Regions from separate parts of the Oceanobacter sp. 5_MG-2023 genome, predicted to be linked through region 2. Evidence: predicted binding sites of a transcription regulator. Region 2 holds the regulator's gene; each other region holds the start of a gene.
What was found. Region 2 encodes LexA, which represses DNA repair genes until DNA is damaged. Its sites were predicted from a motif close to TACTGTNTANNTANACAGTA; they were not measured.

Region 1: recA (recombinase RecA) is a predicted target of LexA. The motif match lies at 1,788-1,807, and genes of this name have one in related genera.
Region 3: Q4551_RS09275 (DNA topoisomerase III) is a predicted target of LexA. The motif match lies at 1,495-1,514, and genes of this name have one in related genera.

What each region holds. Positions count from the first base shown of each region.
Region 1 is NZ_JAUORS010000042.1:2,228-5,342, forward strand. Features, by position in the region: gene Q4551_RS15895 (transporter substrate-binding domain-containing protein) at 1-1,077, shown strand, start outside; gene Q4551_RS15900 (CinA family protein) at 1,238-1,720, shown strand; gene recA (recombinase RecA) at 1,863-2,903, shown strand; gene Q4551_RS15910 (regulatory protein RecX) at 2,881-3,115, shown strand, end outside.
Region 2 is NZ_JAUORS010000004.1:53,780-56,894, forward strand. Features, by position in the region: gene Q4551_RS04175 (DUF6586 family protein) at 1-294, shown strand, start outside; gene Q4551_RS04180 (hypothetical protein) at 362-610, shown strand; gene Q4551_RS04185 (cell division inhibitor SulA) at 682-1,125, opposite strand; gene lexA (transcriptional repressor LexA) at 1,183-1,785, opposite strand; gene Q4551_RS04195 (hypothetical protein) at 2,295-2,672, shown strand; gene Q4551_RS04200 (SAF domain-containing protein) at 2,741-3,115, shown strand, end outside.
Region 3 is NZ_JAUORS010000011.1:75,439-78,553, forward strand. Features, by position in the region: gene Q4551_RS09265 (1-acyl-sn-glycerol-3-phosphate acyltransferase) at 1-138, shown strand, start outside; gene Q4551_RS09270 (hypothetical protein) at 231-1,346, shown strand; gene Q4551_RS09275 (DNA topoisomerase III) at 1,528-3,115, shown strand, end outside.

The DNA of each region.
Region 1 (3,115 bases), on a different contig from region 2:
CAAACCATCGGAGTGCCTCAAGGATATGGGTTGCTGACCAAGCTGCAGCAGGATTATCCGAGCCTGGAGGTGATTGAACTGCCCGATATCAGCACCGGTCTGCGCCAGGTTGAAGAAGGCCGGATATTCGGCATGATTGGAGCGATCGCCCCGATCGGTCATGCCATCCGCAAGGACCGTTTTATTGATCTCAAGATTGGTGGCCGTCTGGATGAAGACTGGAAGCTGGCAATTGCTGTGCGTAACGATACGCCCGAGCTGCTTTCGATGTTTAATAAAGCCACCGACTACATCACCGAAGAAGAGCGTTCCAAAGTGTTTCAGCGCTGGGTCGCCGTGACATTTGAGCAACAGGTGAATTACCACTTGGTGTGGAAGCTGGCAGCGCTAGTGTCAGTGATTATGCTGGCCATTGTGCTTTGGAACTGGAAGCTGGCGCGTCTGAACCAGCGTTTGAAAACCGAAATGGAATTGCGGCATCAGGCGGAACAGCAACTGCAAGACACCAACTCCGAGCTGAATCGTAAAAACAGCGAGCTGTCGATACTGTCCACAACCGATAACCTGACTGGTCTGGCGAATCGTCTGTCGATTGAGCGTCAGCTGGACAAGGTGCTGGAAGATCAGCAGCGGGAAGGATCGTCTTTCTCTGTCATCATATTGGATATCGACCACTTCAAGCAGATCAACGACCAGTATGGCCATTTGCTGGGGGATGAAGTACTGAAGCGCATGGCCCGTCTGCTGGAAGATAATACGCGCACCAGCGACCAGATTGGCCGTTGGGGTGGGGAAGAATTCATGATTATTCTGCCAGATACCAGCGCAGCGCTTGCCTATCGGTTGGCAGAAAAAATACGCACAGCCATTGCCGCGGAACAGTTCGAAGATGCTGATCACGTCACTACCAGTATTGGCCTGGTTGAAAGCCTCCAGCCCGGGCAGAGTGCCCGCCAACTGCTGCTGAAAGCCGACAAGGCTCTTTACCAGGCCAAAAGCCGAGGGCGTAATTGCGTCGTGGTCGCTGTAATTGCAGGTGGCGACGAGACCTGTTACGCCTCTGAAGCAACGGACTGAGCCAGAGCACTGGTGAATGTCCGGAGCTATGAAACAACCATCATAAAACACTTGTTCATGGTCTGTGGGTCAAGATTATCAACGGTTGATGCTCCCTGGAACCGCCCCCTCTAACCAGTCGTTCTGCAACGCGGTACACTGGAGGTATCTGGAGGAGACTATGAATCTGAACAGCCTGACGGAAGACCTTGCCAATCAACTACTGCTGCGCCACTGGCGTCTGGCGACGGCGGAATCCTGCACTGGTGGCGGTATCGCTGCTGCCTGTACCGACCTGCCTGGCTCATCAGCCTGGTTCGATTGCGGGTTTGTGACCTATTCAAACGAGGCCAAGATGCAACTGCTGGATGTATCGAAAGAGACGCTGGTGGTGGATGGTGCGGTCAGTGAAGCGACGGTCAGAGAAATGGTGGCTGGTGCGGTGAGTAACAGCCGTGCTGATGTGGCGGTGTCGGTCAGTGGTATCGCCGGGCCGGGTGGAGCCGTACCCGGCAAACCGGTCGGTACCGTCTGGTTTGCCTGGGGGAATCATCGCCGTATTGGTGCCGAATGTTGCCATTTTGATGGTGATCGTGCCGCGGTACGCCAGCAAGCCATTGCCCATGCCATCCTGGGGTTGACCCGCTGGCTGGAGCAGGCATAAAAAACTGTGAATCCATCCAGTAAAAAACACTTTGCCGGGTTGGCGCTGATAGGAATTTGTGTTTAACTACTGGTCAAATTTACAGTAAAAACTTTCCGGGCCAGCCAGTGAATTTGACGCCCTGGTGATTAGAGGATATTCAATGGACGCGAACAAACAAAAAGCCCTTGACGCTGCTCTGGGTCAGATTGAACGTCAGTTTGGCAAGGGTGCCATCATGAAGATGGGCGAGCAGCCCCGTGAAGCCATTCCCGCGGTTTCTACCGGTTCCCTCGGGCTGGATATCGCGCTCGGCATCGGCGGTTTGCCAATGGGGCGTATTGTTGAAATTTACGGGCCGGAAAGTTCAGGTAAAACCACCCTGTGTTTATCAACCATGGCGCAGGCGCAGAAACAGGGCAAGACGGTTGCCATTATCGATGCGGAACATGCGCTGGACCCTCTGTATGCCGAAAAACTCGGTATCGACCTCGACAGTCTGCTGGTTTCCCAACCGGATACCGGTGAGCAGGCGCTGGAAATCTGCGACAGCCTGGTACGTTCTGGCGCGGTCGATGTCATTGTGATTGACTCTGTGGCAGCGCTGACTCCAAAAGCCGAAATCGAAGGGGAAATGGGCGACAGCCACGTTGGCCTGCAAGCCCGGTTGATGTCTCAAGCGCTGCGTAAAATTACCGGTAACGTCAAAAACGCCAACTGTCTGGTGATTTTTATCAACCAGATTCGGATGAAAATCGGCGTTATGTTTGGCAGCCCGGAAACCACCACCGGTGGTAATGCCTTGAAGTTTTATTCCTCCGTTCGTCTTGATATCCGCCGTACGGGTTCGGTCAAGCAGGGTGATGAAGCCATTGGTAACGAGACCCGTGTCAAAGTGGTCAAGAACAAGGTCGCTCCTCCCTTCAGACAAGCAGAATTCCAGATCATGTATGGCGCGGGTATCTACCATATGGGCGAGATTATTGATCTGGGTGTGAAGTGTGAACTGGTACAGAAAGCCGGTGCCTGGTACAGCTACCAGAACAACAAGATCGGACAGGGCAAGGCCAATGCCGCCGCATATCTGGAAGAGCATCCGGAAATTGCCGCTGAAATCGAAGCCGGTATCCGTGCCCAGCTGATTGTTGTCCCCAACCTGGAGCAGCCCGCCGACAAAGACAATGTCGAAGCCAAAGAAGACTGAGCCATGCACTATCGCCAGTCTGGTGGAACTGCGCCCGCAGCTACGCCAGGCTGGTATCGACCTGCTGTCCCGCCGCGAACACAGCCGTGATGAATTACACAGTAAGCTGACACGCCGTTTTTATGGACAAATCGACGACGCTATCCGTCTTTCTTTCGAGCCATTACTGACCGATATTCTGGATGATTTTGCTCAGCGGGGCTGGCAAAGTG
Region 2 (3,115 bases):
AGCCGAGTGGAATCGCTGCCACAATTGTTGCAGCAAACGTCTCTGGTGACGGGTGATATGCGCCAGTGGCAGGCGTTGTCCGAAGACGTGTTCAGCTGGTTTTACCGTTTTTTGCAAGCGGTGGAACAGCTGGGTTGGCCAGCGCTATCAGGCGTGGAGCCAATGTTGGCGACGCGCCTGATTACCTCGACGGCCGACGATCCGGTGTCGGGGGATGGAGAGGATGTGTCCGGTTGGCTGGCCTGCTTTCATCAGCTTATCGATGAGCAACGAGCCAATCAGCGCGAATCCTGAAATTCTGCCCTGCGTGTGTTTGTCGCACCTGTGTTAGACTGATCAGTCACTTTTTATGAGACGATATATGGCACGCTTTTTCGAGATTATTGAGCTTTCCAATGGGGATGTTGCATTACGTCGGGCCGATGAGCAAGACGGTGATGCATTAATGCGAATCCACTTTTCAGAGGATGCCAAAGCCAGCTTGAGTGAGCACCATATGGATGTTGCACGTGTGATGTTGGAAGCCGGTGTCCGTAAGGTCAGCGAGCTGTCGGGCATGGATGTGGATGATGACTTTGATGTTGAAGAACACAGCTATCCGCTGCATTAAACGCTTCGCTGGGTAATGAAAAAACGGGTAGCCTGGCTACCCGTTTTTTATGCGTGACTGTTATATGTATGTCAGAGGTTTGGGCGGACCTGTACCAGTACGACATGGCTGCCACTCTGCCGTGCCAGACTATGCAAGCGGCGACGTTCACGCTGGCTGATATTCCCTTGCCATTCAATAATCAGGTGACTATTACCACTGTTGAGAATGCGTTGGCACAACAGTTGTTGGGTATCTGCCTGGAGATCGATATGAATAACCGGTGCCTTGTCGAGATTCATATCAGCCAGTGATCGTTTGTTCAGCGTCCGGTTCGGGCTGAGCCACATCAGCCAGCGGTCACTGGCATTACAATGCGCCAGCATGGGTAATAGCTGCATCGGCTGGATCGCGCTGTCATCAGAGACAATCACTTCGGTCAGGCTGCCACAGGCGTGTGGCTTGCTTGTTATCGGGTTGATACTCGTAAACGGCAATACGGGCTGACGATCGACTGGCAAGCTGAGTTGGCGCATACAAAACCTCGTGAATGACTACTGACCGATACTGGCTGTCTTGTCTGGGCGGATTGATTAGTGATTACGGCGGATGACTCCGACATACAAACCTTCGATATTGAATTCCTGCTGACGCAAATCGACTTCGATCGGTCGGTAGGCGTCGTTTTCGGCGTGTAACAGCACCTTGTTACGATTTTTTTCCAGGCGTTTGACGGTGACTTCGTTTTCGACCCGGGCCACCACAATCTGACCGTTACGGGCGCTTTCACACTTGTGTACCGCAATCAGGTCGCCATTAAAAATCCCGACGTTTTTCATGCTGTCGCCTTGTACTTCCAGCAGATAATCGGCACTTGGCTTGAAGAAATTGGCGGGCAAGCTGCAATATTCCTCGATATGTTCCTGGGCAAGGATCGGCTCACCGGCAGCCACGCGGCCAACGACTGGCAGGCCTTCCGGTTCCGTGCCGATAATCCGGATACCCCGGGAGGCACCGGGCATGATGGCGATTGCGCCTTTGCGTGCCAGTGCCTTGAGATGTTCTTCTGCGGCGTTGGGGGATTTGAATCCCAGTTCCTTGGCGATTTCTGCACGAGTGGGTGGAAAACCGGTTTCTTCCAGTGCGGATTTGATCAGGTTGAGTACCTGCTGCTGTCTGGCGGTGAGCTTGATCATAGGGTTTCCATATCTGTTTATCTGTACAGTAGATGTGAATATATACAGTAAAAAACACTGTGTAAACCCACAGTAGTTGATCTTTTCCGGATCGACTGCCTGCGAGGTTCCGGCACTGGGCTGTTTCTGATTCCCAAATTACTTTTCATTTTGCGAATCAAAAAACGTCATGCCATGGCAAAGTCAGGTATTGAGAGGCATTACGTTTTGTTATTGAGCTGATATTCAGGGTTTCTGGTGCAGGCCAGGATATTTTATAAAATATTCCGGCATCGCTGTAACCCGCATTAATAAAGGGTTTTTATGTTTTTTGGGCTGGCAAATATGGTGTTTTTGTATCGCCGGATACGCCGCTGGAAAGGGTATTTCAAAAATTGGCACAACGGCTGCAATACCCATGTAACCCCGGTTAACGACTGGCTAGAGCAGAGTAAACAAGGGGTTAACAATGAAATGCTTGAACGTTTTTACAGCCTATAAAATACCTAAAATGCAATGAGGATTACATTATGACAACTTCAATTACGGCGCATAAAACCAGACAGGGTGGTTTCGTTATGACCTCGGAGCTGGTGCTGCTGGTGACTACCATGGTGGTCGGTTTGACAGTGGGTCTGGTGACCATGCGCGATGCACTGACAGCAGAAATGGAAGACGTTGCGGAAGCCATTGGCAGCCTGGATCAGACCTACGCATTTAATGGTCTGGTGAATGGCGAAAGTACCGCCGCTGTCGAAGGGTCGGTTTATGGCGACGCGCCAGATGTGATTGCCGGGGACAATACCGAGTTTACCTTCGTCACCGCCACCGCACTGGAAGGTGGTGCAACGGCTGCCAGTCTGGGTGCCAGTTCTGCTGCTGTTGCAGGGACCTTGACTGCTCCTTGATCGCCTGATCAGGTTCTGACCAATGGGTCAGAACCTTTATTCGTTCAGTGGTTACGGAGGAATGGATCATGAAACGCAGATTAAATGGCAGTGCCATTGTTGGTTTGACGGTATTTTCTATTTCAGCGTTGCTGACTGCGGTGCTGGGATATCGCCAGATCGACAAGATGAATTACCACACGGTGCTGGTGGCTAACCAGACCTTGACCGCCGGTACCCTGGTGACTGAAAACACACTGACGATGCGCGAAATTGAAAAAACGGATCGACAGGCGCTGGATGCCAGTCTGGTGGTCGGCAAGGTGCTCAAGGTGGCTAAACAAGCGGGCATGCCTTTTTATTTTGGTGAGCTTGCGGCTCCGGATATCCCGACGTTATCGGAACGACTGGCGGATAATCGTGTTTTATATACCTTGACCGTCAGCCACGGTTCCATCCCGGTT
Region 3 (3,115 bases), on a different contig from region 2:
CGGGCCGGTGACAGCAGTCGCCAGATCCAGGATACCTTGTGGCAACGGATTGAAGGCGAAGCACAAGACGTACAAAAGCAGGTTCTGACTGGTTACGCCATGCCGATTCTGCTGCAACAAAATATGGCCGATGGTTGATGGTTAAGACCCCGGCGTAACGGGGGTCGCTCTAACCTGACTGAACGGGTTGTTCCGTTGGTTACTGACCCGATGACAGAGAATTTGAACCTATGCGTTGGATAATACGGTTGATATTGCCGCTGATGGCCCTGGCACTGTCAGGCTGTCTGGAGCTGGGGCGAACCTGGGATGACCAGGTAGAAACCCGGCTGGTTGATTATTACAAAGAGCAATGCGACTCCGATAGCACCTCGCTTTGCTTCCGCATTCGGGAAGACAGCAGCGACAGCTGGGAAGTTGTCGAGGAATCGTTCAGCGGCTTTGATGACTTCGTCTGGGGCAACCGTTATGAAGTCTACGTCACCGTCTCGTTTGATGATGATGGCGACCCCAGCAGTTATGTTTTCAACAGCATTATTTCTACCGAAGCGGTTGATGACAGCGAAGATACCTTCTCCATATCGTTATACACCGACGTTGGCATTCTGTATGAACTGGATGACGCCACCTGGGAGCTGGCCAGCGAGATCGACTTTGCCTGTAACGAAGCCTGTGATGACCTGACCGCGGCGGTGGCCAACAGCTATGTAACCCAGCTGGAGTTCAGTGTCGACGATGAAGGCACCATTGCGCTGGAATACGTGCTGTGCTCTGCCGCCGAAGACGACTTTGACAGCACGTGCGAAGGTGACAGCGATGCCTCCTGGTATATCGGTTGGTTCCAGAGTGACTGTGGTCTGGCCGATGCCGCCATGTGTCTGCTGTACAAGGTAAACAGCTCTGATGAATACGAGCTGCTGCAACTGGAAGACGATATCGACGGTTTTACTCCGGTATGGGGTGAGCGTCCTTATATTGATGTGGTGGTGACCACCAGTGATGGCGGCAGCATTACCGCTGTTGAACTGGATGAGGACGACAGCAGCCCGGATGACCGCATCGGCAGTAGCTACGATTTCAAGATGATTGTGCGTGGCAGTGAACTGTCCGAAAGCAGTGGCGGTTCCATCGACCTGTACGACAGCGCCCCGGATCTGGATTGCAGCAGTTTCAGTCAGTGTAGTGATCTGAACGATGCCATTGACGATGATGACTGGATGCTGATCGAAGGCTATTACGATGGTATTGATATTGTGGTGACCGATCTGGAATGCAGTCGATCAAGCCTGTCGTCTTTCCGTAGTAACTGTACCGATGACGACGATGATGTGAACTGGGGTATCTGATTGCCCGGTGGGCCTGTGGCTAGTCAGGGCACAGGCCTGGAACGCTGCTGGTTGCTGCTGGTTGCGCCATTCTTTGCCAACTCATAGATACCGCCAGTTCAGCGATAGCGCCTGGTACTGACGGTTTCTTTTGTTCCCAGTCTGGATATACTGTACAAAATCCCAGTTGTACAGACATTACATGCGCCTGTTTATTGCTGAAAAACCTTCCCTTGGTCGCGCCATTGCGGCGGTACTGCCCAAGCCTCACCAAAAAGGTGAAGGCTTTGTGCGCGCTGCCAATGGCGATGTGGTCAGCTGGTGTATCGGCCATTTGCTCGAACAGGCCGAGCCTGAAGCCTACAACCCGGCCTTCAAACAGTGGCGGCTGGATGTCTTGCCAATTGTACCTGACAGCTGGCAACTGCAACCCAAAAGCCAGACCCGCAAACAACTGACGGTGCTACGCAAACTGGTAAAAGAAGCCAGTCAGCTGGTGCACGCCGGTGACCCGGACCGCGAAGGACAACTGCTGGTGGATGAAGTGATCAGCTACCTGAATGTTCCGAGTGCCAAACGCCAGAACATGCAACGTTTGCTGGTCAGTGATCTCAACCCCAAGGCCGTAAGCCGGGCGCTGACGCAACTGCGTTCCAACCAGGAGTTTATACCGCTGTCGACTTCGGCCCTGGCGCGCAGCCGGGCGGACTGGCTGTATGGCATCAACCTGACGCGGGCCTGTACCCTCAAGGGGCAGCAAGGAGGGTTAAAACAAGTACTGTCGGTCGGTCGGGTGCAAACCCCGATTCTTGGTCTGGTGGTACGACGGGATGAAGAAATCCGGCAATTTGTCTCCCGGCCCTTTTATGAAGTCTGTGCGGCGATTCATCTGCAGGCCGACCAGCCACTGTGCTTTTATGCCAGCTGGCAACCCAGTGATGCCTGTGCCAGTCATCAGGACGAAGAAGGCCGGGTACTGAATCCCCGGCTGGCCAACAACGTCGCCACCCGTATCCGGCAACAGGAAGCGCGGGTTACTGCGACGGATCGCAAGGAAAAACAGCAAGCCGCGCCCTTGCCTTACAACTTGTCGGCCCTGCAGATCGATGCTGCCAAAGCCTTTGGCCTGAGCGCCAAACACGTGCTCGACGGCTGCCAGTCGTTGTACGAAAAATATCAGCTGATCACCTATCCTCGTTCCGATTGCCGTTACTTGCCGATGGATCACTACAGTCGCCGGGAAGCGGTGATTCAGGCGATTGGGCAACATCAGCCCGAGCTGGCCAGCGTGGTGCAGGGAGCCAATCTGGGGCTACGCTCGAAAGCCTGGAACGACCGCAAGGTCGAAGCCCACCACGCCATTATTCCGACCGAAAAAACCACCGGAGCAGATCGTCTGACGCTGACGGAAAAACAGCTCTACAGCCTGATTGCACGGCAGTATCTGCTGCAGTTTTATCCCCCATATCGCTACGCGGATCGCCGGATCGAACTGGAAATTGCCGGTGGCCGGTTTGTCGCCAACGAACGCGAGAACCTGGAACCTGGCTGGAAAGCCGCCATGCCACCTGGCAAACAGCGGCCAGCTGCAGACGGGCCAGATTCACAATCGCAGCCATTACCGGCGTTATCTCCGGGTCAGCTGGTCTGGAGTGGCGAGCCAAGGGTTGATGAAAAACACACCCAGCCTCCGGCGCATTTTTCCGATGCCAGCTTGTTGGCGGCGATGACGGGCATCAACCGTTTTGTCAAAGACCGGCAGCTGAGAAAAATCCTCAAGGACACCGACG